Regions from separate parts of the Pseudomonas sp. WJP1 genome, predicted to be linked through region 4. Evidence: predicted binding sites of a transcription regulator. Region 4 holds the regulator's gene; each other region holds the start of a gene.
What was found. Region 4 encodes FliA, which starts transcription of late flagellar genes. Its sites were predicted from a motif close to CTAAAGTTTNNNNNNNNNNNGCCGNTAA; they were not measured.

Region 1 (3,774 bases), 1.2 Mb from region 4:
CGCATTCTTGAACCAGCGCACGCGGCATTCGGCGATGCAGCCGGCCAGTCGCGAGAGCAGGTTGTGGGGCAGCAGGTATTGGCTGACGATAAACAGACGCTTGTTCATTAACTGTCCTTAAAAACCTTGAATCTCTACGGGCGTATCGGGATGGTTACCCCATTCGCCCCAGGAGCCGGCGTAGCCCTTGACCCGCGGATAACCGAGAGCCTTGGCCACCAGATAGGTGAAGCCAGATCGATGGTGAGTCTGGCAGTGGGTAATCACTTCTTTGTCAGGCGTAATGCCGAGCTGTTCGAGGATCTGCGGCATGTCGGTACGGATGCGCAGGTTGCGCGCCTTGTCCATGCCCGCGGTCCATTCGAAATTCACCGCGCCTGGGATGTGGCCGGCCTTGGCCGCCAGGACTTTCTCGCCGGAATACTCCAGCGGCCCGCGTGCGTCCCAGATCGCCAGGTCGGCAGCGCCGAGACGGCTTTGCAGGTATTCGCGGGTGGCGGTGGGTTCGTCGTGCAGGGTCAGCGCAACCGGGCCGCCAGCGGATGGCGGGATCTGGATCGACATGGGCATGCCTTCTGCCAGCCAGGCCGTCAGGCCGCCGTCGACATAGTGATACTTGCTGTGGCCAATGACGTCCAGCAGCCAGATAAAGCGTCCGGCCCAACCGCCGCCTTCGTCGTCATAGACGACATAGACGGCATCGGGATTGTGCCCCAGCTCTCCAAACAAGGTTTCGAGTGCTGCCTGCGGCGGCATCAGTCCTGGGGCGGGCGCCTGCCCCAGTTGCGTGCGTTTAGGATCGACAAAGCGCGCGCCGGGAATGTGCCCTTCGGCGTAGCGGGCGGGGCTGGTCAAGTCCACCAGGATCAGTTCGCGGGCGTCGAGACGAGGGAGCAAGTCGCTCGGCTCGATCACCAGCGGCAAGCCAGAGAAGTCAGACATGTGAGGTCTCCAGAGCACAAAAGGGGGGATTGTAGCGCAGCCTTATTGGCCGCGCTGGCTAAAGCTGTGCAGCGCTTTTTCGATGCATTGTGCGGTTTTGCCGAAGGCTTGCACGGTGATGTCCGAGAACGGCCCGCCACCCTGGTCTGCCACGACGATCATGATCACCCGCCCATTGTTGAGCAGCGAGCGCAGCAACAGGTGTTCGCCGCTGAACTGGTTGCGCAGGTTGTTGGGCAGCAACGCGGAAAATTGCGCGTTGTTCTGGGGCGTAAGGCGTACCTGGGCCTGTTGCGAGAGCAGGCGTTGCAGCACGGCGCTTTGACTGACGACAAAGTTCAGGCCGGCCACTTCGTCAGGCAAGCCGGCGGTCTGGTGCACGCGCAGCTGTGAGTGGGTGCGGTCGGCCATCAGGATCATCACCCTGCGCATGCCACAGGCAACCAGTGCGTCGCGGGCAGAGGTGGTCAGGTGGATGGCATTGGTGAAGCGACTCGGCTCGAGCAGCAACTCGGCGCATTGCTTGCGCCACTTTGCCAGGTCTTCGGCGGTGGGGGCCGGGGCTGGCTGCAAACCGGCATGCACCGGGTTCGTGCCCCATGGCCAGATCAGCGCGACAGCGGGATGCCAGAGGTCGGGCATGGCGTGGTTACGCGCACTGTTGGCGGCTTGCTGGTGCAGTTGTTGTTGCACCTGGTCCATCGGTATTTGCAGGTAGAGGCTGGTCAGGTACTGCCAGCGCTCACTGTGCGGACTGTCCCAGGCCTGGTGCGCCGAGAGCGCCAGCCCGTTGGCCAACAGCACCGTGTTGGCCGGTTGATTGAGCCAGCGGCGCAGGGTCGGGTCGTCATCCAGACGGTTCTGCTGGCGGAGCGGATGCTCGCTGTCACGGGCAATGCGCAGGACTTTGACCAGCTCCCGTTGCTCGGTGAGCAGCAGACGATAGCCCTGTTGCACCCAGATCGGCAGGTGCCACAGGTTCACCAGGGCCAGGCCGATTTCCAGCAGGCGGGCGCCGAACAGTTGCTTTTCGACGGTGCGCGCCGATTCGCCTTTATGAATGACCCGCAGCTCCCAGTCTTCGAGCAGGTGCGGATGCGTCAGGGCCAGCGGCCACAACGGCGACAGAAACAGCAGGCTGCCCCAATGGATGTCCTGCCACAGGCGCGCCAGGCGGCTGGCAAAAAAACCGTTGGCCTGTTGGCTGGCGTGCTGGCTGATCAGCTGCAACTGGCGCAGGGCTTTCGGAATCTCGCCCTGGGGCACGGCGGGCAGTCGCGCGAGCAGCTCCTCGGTGCGCTTCAAGCCGAGGCGATTGATGGCGACCTCAAGGTTTTCCGCCGGCTCGGTCATGCCGCCATGGTTGTACCGGTTGGCCTCGCGAATCACGCTTAAGGCCAGGGCTGGACTGTCCTGCATCAGGTCGGCGATCTTGCGCACAGAACTGTGGCTGTCGCGCAGGGCCCGGCAGACACGGTCATGACTGGCCTGTGGAACCGGCAGGCGCACGCCGTCGAGAAGCTTGGTCCAGCCTTCGAGCGTGGTCGGTATTGGCGTGGGGGCGTTCGTTTGTCTAGCCATGTCTGGAGGCGATCATCGTCAACAATACCTGTGCCCTGAGGGGGTCAAATTAGCTTTTCGCCTGAACTGGCTATAGTCTGGCGCAGTTTTGCCGATAAGTAGAAGAAGAGATTTTTTAACTTCCGAATATGACCTTGAACCCGACTCAGTAAGTGCTCTCCTACCTATGGCTAAAATTATCGGCATCATCGTCGTATTCGCGAGCGTGCTCGGCGGATACGTGCTCTCCCATGGCAAGATTGCCGCCCTGATCCAGCCTTTCGAGGTCATGATCATCGGTGGTGCGGCCCTTGGTGCATTCCTGCAGGCCAACCCCGGCTACATGACCATGCACGTGCTCAAGAAGTCCCTGAGCATGTTCGGTTCACGTTTCAGCCATGCCTTCTATCTTGAAGTGCTGGGCCTGATCTACGAGATTCTCAACAAGAGCCGCCGCGAAGGCATGATGGCCATCGAAGCGGACATCGAAGATGCCGCGGCGAGCCCGATCTTCGCCAAGTACCCGACGGTCCTCAAGGATGAGCGCATGACCGCGTTCATCTGTGACTACCTGCGCATCATGTCCTCCGGCAACATGGCCCCCCATGAACTGGAGGGCCTGTTCGACATGGAGCTCTACAGCCTCAAGGAAGACCTGGAGCACCCGTCCCACGCGGTTAACGGTATCGCCGACGCCATGCCCGGTTTCGGTATCGTCGCGGCGGTCCTGGGTATCGTGGTGACCATGGCCTCGCTGGGTGAGGGCGACCAGAAGTCCATCGGCCTGCACGTCGGTGCGGCACTGGTCGGTACCTTCTTCGGTATTCTCGCGGCCTATGGCTTCTTCGGCCCGCTGGCGCACTCCCTGGCCCACGATGCCAAGGAAGAACTGAACGTCTACGAAGCCATCAAGGCCTCGCTGGTGGCTTCCGCTTCCGGCATGCCGCCATCGCTGGCCGTGGAGTTCGGGCGCAAGGTCCTGTACCCGGCGCACCGTCCGAGCTTCGCCGAGCTGGAACAAGCGGTTCGCGGTCGATAGTGCTTTGTTTCGCAAATACGTTCCTTTTTTGGCGAGTGACTGTTGTTGCCAGACAAGGCGCCGCGACGAGTCATAGCTCGCTATGGCGAGGAGCGGCAACGCCGTATGGCGACAACAGGCACCGTCAAAAAGGAACAGTATTTGTGAGACAGAGCACTCTCCATGGAAAATAATCAGCCGATAATCATCAAGCGCGTCAAGCGCATCGCCGGCGGGCATCACGGGGGCGCCTG
Region 2 (3,774 bases), 2.8 Mb from region 4:
GGTCCCATTCACGCCACGGAGCGATCACTTTCACACCTGGTTTCAAGGCGTAGGCGCCCAGTTCGAAACGAACCTGGTCGTTACCCTTGCCGGTGGCGCCGTGGGAAATGGCGTCAGCACCGGTTTCGTTGGCGATTTCGATCAGGCGTTTGGCGATCAACGGACGAGCGATGGAAGTACCCAGCAGGTACTCGCCTTCGTAAACGGTGTTGGCGCGGAACATCGGGAAAACGAAATCGCGCACGAACTCTTCGCGCAAGTCGTCGATGTAGATCTCTTTCACGCCCATGGCTTGAGCCTTGGCACGTGCAGGTTCGACCTCTTCGCCCTGACCCAGGTCAGCGGTGAAGGTCACCACTTCACAGTTATAAGTATCCTGCAGCCACTTGAGGATCACCGAAGTGTCCAGGCCGCCGGAATACGCCAGAACGACCTTGTTTACGTCCGCCATGCCATCACTCCACGGGGTTCTACGGAAAGCCGTCAAGTCTACCGCCCATACAGAATAATTTACAGTGGCGCGACAGCTTATGACGACGAAGCGACAGATTATGTCGAGAGCGCGACGATGACCTAAGGGTCAGGAGGTTGCCGAAGCGGCGGGCTTCGTCGCTTGAGGGGCCACCTGCTCTGCGGGGGCTCCGCGCTCCAGGCGTATCGCTACCCGGCGGTTTTTCGCTCGGTTAACGTTGCTGGTATTGGGTGCCAGCGGATAGCGTTCGCCATGGAAACGCAGGGTGATCTGCGATTCCTGGATGCCGTTGGCCTTGAAGAACTCCATCACCGCCAGCGCCCTTCGCCGTGACAGGTCACGGTTGGTCAGGCGGTTGCCGCTGTTATCGGAGTGGCCGTCCAGTTCGATGCGATTGACCGTCGGATCGGCCTTCATGTATTCCAGCATCACTTGCAACCTGGCCTTGGCGGCCCCGTCCAGATCGATGCCGCCTCCGGGGAAGCCGACCTGGGATTGCTTCACCTGATCGAAGTTCTGCGGCAGCAATTTGGCCACACAGCCCTGATAGTCGGCAAATGCCTTGTTGAACTTGACCGGCAGCAAGCGCACCTCCGACACCCGGCCATCGCCCGAGGAGTGCCGGACTACCGGACTGCGTCCGTCCATCAGGCCGCTGATCAAGCGTCCGGCCTGGGCCTGCGAGCTGTTGAACAGGACATTGCCGCTACCGATCCGTACCGTGCCCAGGTTGATATCACCGCGCCCCGGCTGCCAGGGTGCAGCGGCCGCCAGCAAGGTGGCAGAACCGCCGCCCAGCATTGCGTTGTAGGCATTCAAACGAAACGTCGCCTGTTCGCCTGCGCGCCGCACGAATTCACCCGAGCCGAAATCGGTGATCGGTTGAATCAGCCGGCACTCGAATTTGTCGCCTTCGACCGTCCACTCGATGCTCTCCAGGCGAGTCTGGAAAGTGAGCGCCATGGCGGGAAGGCTGGCAAACACACTGAGCAAGGCTAAATAACGCTGGCGCACGGGAGGCTCCACTGGCTTCTACAACAAAAAGACCGACACACAGATGTTTACGGCATACCTGTTGGATATCGGAAGCTTCCCGTAAAACTTGATAGCGGGTGCCTGCAAGAGTCTTTTCCGGTAGCATTCCCTTGAGTTTGACCCGCCTGGAATCCCCTCATGTCCGACCGCCTGACCCTGCTGCGTCCCGACGACTGGCATATTCATCTTCGCGATGGTGCCGTGTTGACCAATACCGTCGCGGATGTTGCGCGCACCTTTGGCCGCGCCATCATCATGCCCAACCTGGTACCACCGGTGCGCAACGCGGCTGAAGCCGACGGCTATCGCCAGCGGATTCTCGCTGCCCGCCCGGCCGGCAGCCAGTTCGAACCGCTGATGGTGCTGTACCTCACCGACCGCACCCAGCCTGAAGAAATTCGCGAGGCCAAGGCCAGCGGTTTCATTCACGCCGCCAAGCTGTACCCGGCCGGCGCGACCACCAACTCGGACTCTGGCGTCACCAGCATCGACAAGATCTTCCCTGCACTCGAGGCCATGGCCGAAGTCGGGATGCCTTTGTTGATCCACGGTGAAGTCACCCGCGGCGATGTCGACGTGTTCGACCGCGAAAAAATCTTCATCGATGAGCACATGCGTCGTGTGGTCGAGCGTTTCCCGACGCTCAAAGTGGTGTTCGAACACATCACCACCGCCGACGCCGTGCAGTTCGTCAACTCGGCTTCGGCCAACGTTGGCGCAACCATCACCGCGCACCACCTGCTGTACAACCGCAACCACATGCTGGTGGGCGGAATTCGACCGCACTTTTACTGCTTGCCGATCCTCAAGCGCAATACGCACCAGGAAGCCCTGCTCGACGCCGCCACCAGCGGCAGCGAAAAGTTCTTCCTCGGCACCGACTCGGCGCCCCACGCCCAGCACGCCAAAGAGGCCGCTTGCGGCTGCGCCGGCTGCTACACCGCCTATGCGGCAATTGAGATGTACGCCGAAGCCTTCGAACAGCGCAATGCGCTGGACAAGCTCGAAGCCTTCGCCAGCCTCAACGGCCCGCGCTTCTATGGCCTGCCTGCAAACACCGATCGCATTACCCTGGTCCGCGAAGAATGGACCGCCCCAACCAGCCTGCCGTTTGGCGAGCTGACCGTTATCCCGCTGCGCGCCGGTGAAAAACTGCGCTGGCGCCTGCTGGAGGAACACGCGTGAGTGAAGACCATTTCGACGACGAACAGGAAGGTCAAGGCGGTGGCGGCGGTTCCCGTCATCCAATGGCCGCCAGGTTTCGTGGCTACTTGCCAGTTGTCGTCGACGTAGAAACCGGTGGTTTCAACTCGGCCACCGACGCCTTGCTGGAAATCGCTGCAACGACGATCGCCATGGATGAAAAGGGTTTTGTGTACCCCGATCACACCTACTTCTTCCGGGTCGAGCCTTTTGAAGGCGCGAACATCGAAGCGGCAGCCCTGGAATTTACCGGGATCAAGCTCGATCACCCGCTGCGCATGGCTGTGAGTGAAGAAGCGGCGCTGAACGATATCTTCCGCGGCGTGCGTAAGGCGCTCAAGGCCAATGGCTGCAAACGGGCGATCCTGGTTGGGCACAACAGCAGCTTCGACCTGGGCTTCCTCAATGCCGCGGTTGCGCGCCTGGACATGAAGCGCAACCCGTTCCATCCATTCTCCAGTTTCGATACCGCAACGCTCGCGGGCCTGGCTTATGGCCAGACCGTGCTGGCCAAGGCCTGCCAGGCCGCCGACATCGACTTCGACGGTCGCGAGGCGCACTCGGCTCGCTACGACACCGAGAAGACTGCCGAGCTGTTCTGCGGCATCGTCAATCGCTGGAAACAAATGGGCGGTTGGGAAGATTTCGGCGATTGATACATTCGCGGATTGAATCCCACCCATAAAAAAACCGGCCTCAGAGGCCGGTTTTTTTGTACCTGCTTTTTATAGCAGGAGCGTGTGCCTTACAGCGCAGCAGCGTGCTCGGTCAGGTAAGCCGCAACGCCTTCTGGCGAAGCGTTCATGCCTTTGTCGCCTTTTTTCCAGTTGGCAGGGCAAACTTCGCCGTGCTCTTCGTGGAATTGCAGGGCGTCGACCAGACGCAGCAGCTCTTCCATGTTACGGCCCAGCGGCAGGTCGTTGATGATCTGCGAGCGGACAACGCCTTTGTCGTCGATCAGGAATGCGCCACGGAAAGCAACGCCGTCAGCGGACTGAACGTCGTAGGCCTTCATGATTTCCTGCTTGATGTCGGCAGCCATGGTGTAACGAACTGCGCCGATA
Region 3 (3,774 bases), 3.1 Mb from region 4:
AGTCCTGTTCATTGCCGGGTTCCTCTGTTCGTTGGTCCAGTTCTGCCTGTATCCGTTGGCAGTGGCCTTCTCCAATGACCATGTCGAGGGCGATCGACGGGTATCGCTGACGGCAATGTTGCTGGTGACCTACGGCGTGGGTGCCAGCATCGGGCCGCTGGTGGCGGGTGTGCTGATGAAGTTGTTCGGCAGCCAGATGCTCTACGCGTTCTTCAGTTTCTTTGCGTTGGTGCTGGTGTGGCGAATTCGTCCGAAAGCGGTGACCAATCTGCACCAGGTGGACGATGCGCCGCTGCATCACGTCGCCATGCCGGACAGTATGTCGAGTTCGCCACTGGTGGCGGCCCTTGATCCTCGGGTGGACGAGCAGGTGGTGCAGGACCAGATGCAAAATCCGCTTCCTTCCGAGCCGAGCCCGGAGCCGGAACCGGAAATCGATCAGCCTCCGCAAGAACCGGATTCGGGCAGAGAGCAGAGTTTTACCGAAGCCAGGCCCTGACATTCAGGCAAAAAAAAACGGGCAGTCACCGCCAGGGGCTGCCCGTTTTTTGCTTGAAGCGTTGTCTCAGAAGTCGTCTTTGTCGAAGCGCCGCGCTTCTCGTTGCAGCTGGTAGACGAAGCGCTCGACCTGACGTTGCACCAGCCCGCTCATGTTGTGGAAGCGAACGCCGGCAAAGGTGGTGGAGATCTTTTCTTCAAAGTGCAGGTAACGCAGTTCAACCGGTGCCGTCATTTTGCCGAAGGGCAGGTCGGCGTTGAAGCGGTCATAAACCTGACCCAGTTGCAGGCTGCCGGTGATGTCGCCATCGAAGCGCAACTTGCAGCCAGTGGCGGAGATGTCCAGCAGCTTGCCGCTGATCGATGCCTTGAGTTTTTCACCGTCCAGATTGACGTTGACCAGTTGGGCCAGTTTCAAGGCGGCACGGAATGCATTGCGGCGCTGGTGGTAGACGACTTCATCGGGCAGGGTGCCACGGTAGCAACGGCTGCCGTTGGACTCGTCGATGGTCAACGGGCCATTGCTTTCCCACGCAATGCGCACGCCTTCATGAAAACCTTCGACCTTGAAGGCTTCGCCGGCCAGCAGGAAACGCTCGCCATCGCGGGGAATCATTTCGTCCAGGGCAATCATGTTGCGTTCACGATCAAGATCCACCAGATAGCTCTGGAAGCGCTGGCTGCGCTCGTGGAACGTGATGATCAAAGGGTCATGGCTGTCTAGCAGCTGGCGCAAATTGCCGGAGATTTCCAGGGGCGTGCTGAGCACCTTGGGTGGCTGCGGAGCATCTTCCGCATTTAAGGCATTGGACACGGTTAATCAATCTCCAGACAAATTTTGACTACGGCAGGCGGCATTTTGCCAGCATGTTTCGCGTCTTGATAGAGCGTGCTTATCGACAGGCTTAAGCCTGACTGAGCGGGCGTGGTTTCACAAGCCTGGAGAATGATCCGCTGGCGTCATAAAGCGCGGGTTGTTCACCGCCATTAAGGATTCTCAGCTGGGTGGCCGTGGCGGCCTGCTGTACCTGGATCGACTGTCCATTGTCGGCGTTGGCGGCGTGGCATTGAGCCAGAAGGTCGGTCAGTACATCGCTTTGTGCCAGCAACGCTTGGCCAACGCTCGATTGACTGGCCAGTTGCTCCAGACCGCTGCGGTTGGCTGGCAGGTTGAGGCTGGCAAGAATTTCACTGCGTTTGCGGCCATGCTGTTCGAGCTGGATGATCATCGCCTGCTTGCGCGCCAGAACATCTTCCAGCAACGGCATGTCGCGGCCATGCAAGGCGAGGGATTCGGTGTGCAGTAACTCCAGCAAGTGTTGCGCTGGAGCAAGGTCGTCGGTGATCAGTTGCAGTAGATTAGTGTCGTGCATGGCTGGCCTTGGTGTTTAAGCGTCCAAAAGCCTGGCGCGGGCCGAGGCCTAGCGCTGGGCTTCGAAGTTGAGCAGTTTGCTGGCAACGCGGTTGCTGTCGACTTTATAGCTGCCATCGGCGATGGCTGCTTTCAACTCAGCCACGCGGGATTTGTCGACGACAGGCTGATCGCGCAGCGTATCGGTGATCTTTTGCAACTGTTGCGCCTCATTGCTCAGGTGTACCGATTCCCCGCTTTTGACGGTACCGGCCTGTTCGGCGGAGGGGGTAAGCTCGGCAGGCTTACCGGTTTCGGCAGTTTCCCTGGCGGCGTTGGTACGTGTACTGCCCGTGAGTGACGGGGAGCTGTTCAATCGGCTGAAATCGATGACCATGGTAAAAAAACCTCTGGGGATTTGGACGCTTGCCATGTTTTCGGCCATTCCCTGAAAAACTTTAGGCTCAATTATCAAATGAGCTTGCGCGCGCCAGCGCTTGCCGTGCCTGGCACACAGTTTAGGGGACCGCCGAGGCCGGCGCCACATCTTCACCCGCAGTAGGCCACTACATGGACACTTCCACCTGGCCCGGCGCGATCACCTGTGCCTTGATGACCCGTTTGGAATTGAGGTTCTTGACCCGAATCTGTTCGCTCAGGCCGCCACCGGCCAGTGCCTCGCCGGGCATTCGTACGCTGAGCGTACCACTGCGGGCGGTAATCACCACCTGGTCGCCCTTGCGTATCACTTCCGCCTGTTCGATGTGCACTAGGCTGATGACCTGATCGTTGACCATTGGTCGCGTAAGTCGTTGCCCGATGGCCTGGTCCACGGCAGTCAGATAACCCTGGTTGAGCAAGCTGATATCGCGCTCACGAAGCATGACGTCCTGTGGCTCGACAATGCCTGCGCGGCGTAGTGGCCGTGTGGTCGTGACAACCTCGCGAAACAGGCGTACTTGAGCGGGCACGAAGACTGTCCAGGGCGATACTCCCTCGCAGCGAACCTTGACCGTTACGCGGCCCAAAGGCTTGGCCGGGCTCTCCAACGTGGCTGTCAATTCCTTGTCGCACATCGGCATGCGCAGGCGTGGATCGAGCGGGTTCACCTCGATTTCATAGCGTCCTTGGGTTTGACTCGTCGCCAGATAGTCCTCTACGGTGAATTCAAGAAAGCCCTGGGTGACGCCGATAAGCATGTCAGGCAAGGTAACCGCGTCAGCAAGGGCAGGGCTGCCAGCGTTGAACAGGCAAACAGCCGACAACACTCCCAGCCATTGGCGGCAGCGGGTGGTCAAGCGTCGGATTAATGTCGGTTGTGTGTTCATGACAGATAAAAAGCAAGCGCCGTGCCGTTTAGTGATGAAGGCGCGTCGCAACAACACTTAGCGTTGGCGTAGGAGTCAGGCATGGCTGGTGTAATGGATTCGGTAAACCAGCGCACGCAACTGGTGGGGCAGAATCGCCTCGAGTTGCTGTTGTTCCGTCTCGACGGCCAGCAGCTGTATGGGATCAACGTGTTCAAGGTGCGGGAGGTGCTGCAATGCCCCAAACTGACGCTGATGCCCAAGTCCAGTCCTGTCGTGTGTGGCGTGGCGAATATTCGGGGGGCGACCATTCCGATCCTTGATCTGGCGATGGCGACCGGCTCCGGTGGCTTGAAGGACAAGAACAACCCCTTCGTGATCATCACGGAGTACAACACCAAGACCCAGGGATTCCTGGTGCGCTCGGTGGAGCGCATCGTCAACATGAACTGGGAGGAGATTCATCCGCCACCCAAGGGCACGGGACGTGATCACTACCTGACGGCTGTGACGCGGGTCGACAACCAGTTGGTGGAAATCATCGACGTCGAGAAGGTGCTGGCGGAAGTGGCCCCCACCCCGGAAGCGATTTCCGCTGGCGTGGTGGATGTCGAAACC
Region 4 (3,774 bases):
CTGGCTGCATCCTGACTAAACTGGATGAAACGGCAAGCTTGGGCGAGGTGTTGAGTCTGGCCATCAGCCATGAGTTGCCGGTGGCCTACCTGACCGATGGCCCGCGGATTCCGGATGATCTGCATCTGCCGCGTCGTCATCAACTGGTCAGTCGGGCCGTCAGCGTGCAAATGCAGGAAGAACCCAGCGAAGAGGCCATGGCTGACATGTTCGCTGATATCTACCACAGTCCGACCAAGCAGGTTGGCTGAGGTAACAATGAATAGTTTTTGTACCCTACATCGATGGCCTGCCATGCATTGTTCCGGTTGTGAACGCGCAGCCAGTTATGTGGCCCCGTCTATGCAGAACAAGGTAAAGAAATAACATGGGCAGCATGCATCCTGTACAGGTGATCGCGGTGACCGGCGGCAAAGGTGGCGTCGGCAAAACTAACGTGTCAGTGAACTTGTCCCTGGCTTTGGCTGAGCTTGGCCGGCGCGTCATGCTGCTGGACGCCGACCTGGGCCTGGCGAACGTCGACGTTCTGTTGGGGCTGACACCCAAACGTACCCTGGCCGATGTGATCGAAGGCCGCTGTGAACTGCGTGACGTACTGTTGCAGGGCCCCGGCGGCATCCGCATCGTTCCCGCGGCGTCCGGCACCCAGAGCATGGTCCACTTGAGCCCGGCCCAGCACGCCGGCCTGATCCAGGCCTTCAGCGACATCGGTGACAATCTCGACGTGCTGGTGATCGACACGGCGGCGGGCATTGGTGAATCTGTGGTCAGTTTCGTGCGCGCGGCCCAGGAAGTGTTGCTGGTGGTGTGCGACGAGCCGACCTCGATCACTGACGCCTATGCGTTGATCAAGTTGCTCAACCGCGATTACGGCATGAACCGTTTCCGCGTGCTGGCCAACATGGCGCAGAGCCCCCAGGAAGGGCGCAACCTGTTCGCCAAGTTGACCAAGGTCACCGACCGCTTCCTCGACGTCGCCCTGCAATACGTCGGCGCGGTGCCTTACGACGAAAGCGTGCGCAAGGCCGTGCAGAAGCAGCGCGCCGTCTACGAGGCCTTCCCGCGCTCCAAGTGCTCGCTGGCATTCAAGGCGATCGCGCAGAAGGTCGATACCTGGCCGTTGCCCGCCAACCCGCGCGGGCACCTGGAGTTTTTCGTCGAGCGCCTCGTGCAACAAACGGCAGGACCGGTGCTATGACCGCCAGCGGTTACAACCTCTACAAGGCATCGGCGCGTAACGCGCAGTACGAGCTGATCGAGCGTTACGCGCCGCTGGTTAAACGCATTGCCTATCACTTGCTGGCGCGTCTGCCGGCCAGTGTCCAGGTCGAAGACCTGATCCAGGCCGGGATGATCGGCCTGCTGGAAGTATCGACCAAATACGACGCCAGCAAAGGCGCCAGTTTCGAGACCTACGCAGGCATCCGCATCCGCGGCGCCATGCTCGATGAAGTGCGCAAGGGTGACTGGGCGCCTCGTTCGGTCCACCGCAATACGCGAATGGTCAGCGACGCCATTCGCTCGATTGAAGCGAAAACCGGCCGTGACGCTAAAGATCACGAAGTTGCGGCCGAACTCCAATTGAGTCTTGACGATTACTACGGGATTTTGAACGACACCCTGGGCAGCCGCCTGTTCAGTTTCGACGACCTGTTGCAGGACGGCGAACATGAAGGGCTGCACGAGGACGGCGCCAGTGCTCATCTGGAACCGTCTCGCGATCTGGAAGATGAACGCTTCCAGGCAGCGCTGGCGGACGCGATCGCCAATTTGCCGGAGCGTGAGCGATTGGTGTTGGCGCTGTACTACGACGAAGAACTGAATCTCAAGGAAATCGGCGAGGTCCTGGGGGTCAGCGAATCCCGGGTCAGCCAGTTACACAGCCAGTGCGCGGCCCGTTTGCGGGGGCGTCTGGGAGAGTGGCGAGCGCGCTGAAGGCAGTGTGGGGGCACTGCGACGCGGTTGGTGGGGTGATGAACCGCGCCGGCCTCGATCCGTTGTAACCCAAACAGTCATCAAGTGTTTCGCCAGATTGATTGAAATGGCGCGTCCAGGTGCTGGGCGCGTTTTAGTCTGCTTGGAGGTCGAATTGGACAAGAACATGAAAATCCTCATCGTTGATGACTTCTCAACGATGCGGCGGATCATCAAGAACCTGTTGCGTGACCTTGGGTTCACCAACACGGTCGAGGCCGACGATGGCACTACCGCCATTCCGGTACTCAACAGCGGGAGCATCGACTTTCTGGTGACGGACTGGAACATGCCTGGCATGACCGGTATCGATCTGCTGCGCCACGTGCGCGCCGATGAAAGGCTCAAGCACCTGCCCGTGCTGATGGTGACTGCCGAAGCCAAGCGCGAGCAGATCATCGAAGCGGCCCAGGCCGGCGTAAACGGCTATGTCGTCAAACCCTTCACGGCCCAGGCGTTGAAAGAAAAAATCGAGAAGATTTTCGAACGCATCGGTTGAACTGCGCCACGGGGGAGCTATGGGGCATAACGAATCATCCCAGGGCGATTTTGAATCGACCCTGAAAAAACACGCCGTCGAATTGGTCGCGAGCCTTGAAAAGGGCAGGTTCGGCGATGCTGTGCAATTGATCCATGAGCTCAACCAGACCCGTGACCGCGGCCTGTATCAGGAAGTGGGCAAGCTCACCCGCGAGCTGCATAGCGCGATCGTCAACTTCCAGATTGACCCGCACATGCCGCAAGCCGAGGAAGTGTCACAGATCACCGACGCCACCGAGCGCCTGGGGTATGTGGTGAAGCTGACCGAAGCCGCCGCCAACCGCACCATGGACCTGGTGGAAAACGCCACACCGCTGGTCAACAGCCTGGCTGACGAAGCCCAGGGCTTGAGCACCGACTGGGGCCGCTTCATGCGCCGCGAAGTCGGGGCTGAAGAGTTTCGTGAGTTGGCCCGGCGCGTCGACGGCTTCCTGGCGCGCAGCAGCGCGGACAACCGTGCGGTGTCGAGCAATCTCAATGACATTCTGCTTGCCCAGGATTACCAGGACCTCACCGGCCAGGTGATCAAGCGCGTGACCCAGTTGGTCACCGAAGTAGAAAGCAACTTGCTCAAGCTCGTGCTGATGGCCAGTCAGGTAGACCGCTTTGCGGGCATCGAACATGACCGTGCGGCGATGCTTGCAGAAAAAGATCCACAAAAACATCTCTCCAAGGGTGAAGGTCCGCAGATTCATGCCGATAAAAGAGAAGACGTTATGTCCGGTCAGGACGATGTGGACGATTTGTTATCCAGCCTAGGTTTTTAGAATTTAAGAATTTTAGGTTTTTGGGTTTTTAGACCTGTAGGAGCACCCCCTTAATGAGCTTCGGCGCCGATGAAGAGATCCTTCAGGATTTCCTGGTTGAGGCCGGCGAGATTCTAGAGCAACTGTCCGAGCAACTGGTCGAGCTGGAAAGCCGTCCGGATGATGCGGACTTGCTCAATGCAATTTTTCGCGGTTTTCACACTGTAAAAGGGGGCGCTGGCTTCCTCCAGCTCAACGAGCTGGTGGAGTGCTGCCACATCGCCGAGAACGTATTCGACATCCTGCGCAAGGGCGAACGTCGCGTCGACTCGGAATTGATGGACGTGGTCCTCGAAGCGCTGGATGCGGTGAACGGCATGTTCAGCGAAGTGCGCGAACGCTGCCCGATCACGGCTGCAACCCCCGAGTTGCTGGCGGCACTGGCCCGTCTGGCCGAGCCGCAAGCGGCTGACGAGGTGGCTGCTGCGCCTGCTGCAGTGGTTGAAGCGGCAGT

Region 1: the regulator FliA is predicted to act here: its motif matches at 2,594-2,621, upstream of motA (flagellar motor stator protein MotA).
Region 2: the regulator FliA is predicted to act here: its motif matches at 1,552-1,579, upstream of OH720_RS26555 (flagellar protein MotY).
Region 3: the regulator FliA is predicted to act here: its motif matches at 2,284-2,311, upstream of flgM (flagellar biosynthesis anti-sigma factor FlgM).

Annotation. Positions count from the first base shown of each region.
Region 1 is NZ_CP110128.1:525,385-529,158, forward strand. Features, by position in the region: gene asd (archaetidylserine decarboxylase) at 1-108, opposite strand, end outside; gene rhdA (thiosulfate sulfurtransferase) at 118-942, opposite strand; gene OH720_RS02345 (HDOD domain-containing protein) at 985-2,523, opposite strand; gene motA (flagellar motor stator protein MotA) at 2,690-3,541, shown strand; gene motB (flagellar motor protein MotB) at 3,704-3,774, shown strand, end outside.
Region 2 is NZ_CP110128.1:5,920,254-5,924,027, forward strand. Features, by position in the region: gene OH720_RS26550 (argininosuccinate synthase) at 1-451, opposite strand, end outside; gene OH720_RS26555 (flagellar protein MotY) at 581-1,486, opposite strand; gene pyrC (dihydroorotase) at 1,646-2,692, shown strand; gene rnt (ribonuclease T) at 2,689-3,366, shown strand; gene OH720_RS26570 (peroxiredoxin) at 3,456-3,774, opposite strand, start outside.
Region 3 is NZ_CP110128.1:5,635,203-5,638,976, reverse strand. Features, by position in the region: gene OH720_RS25295 (MFS transporter) at 1-499, shown strand, start outside; gene OH720_RS25290 (flagellar brake protein) at 566-1,312, opposite strand; gene OH720_RS25285 (flagella synthesis protein FlgN) at 1,404-1,871, opposite strand; gene flgM (flagellar biosynthesis anti-sigma factor FlgM) at 1,920-2,246, opposite strand; gene flgA (flagellar basal body P-ring formation chaperone FlgA) at 2,416-3,177, opposite strand; gene OH720_RS25270 (chemotaxis protein CheV) at 3,259-3,774, shown strand, end outside.
Region 4 is NZ_CP110128.1:1,759,788-1,763,561, forward strand. Features, by position in the region: gene flhF (flagellar biosynthesis protein FlhF) at 1-251, shown strand, start outside; gene fleN (flagellar synthesis regulator FleN) at 368-1,198, shown strand; gene fliA (RNA polymerase sigma factor FliA) at 1,195-1,935, shown strand; gene OH720_RS08025 (chemotaxis response regulator CheY) at 2,102-2,473, shown strand; gene OH720_RS08030 (protein phosphatase CheZ) at 2,493-3,281, shown strand; gene OH720_RS08035 (chemotaxis protein CheA) at 3,335-3,774, shown strand, end outside.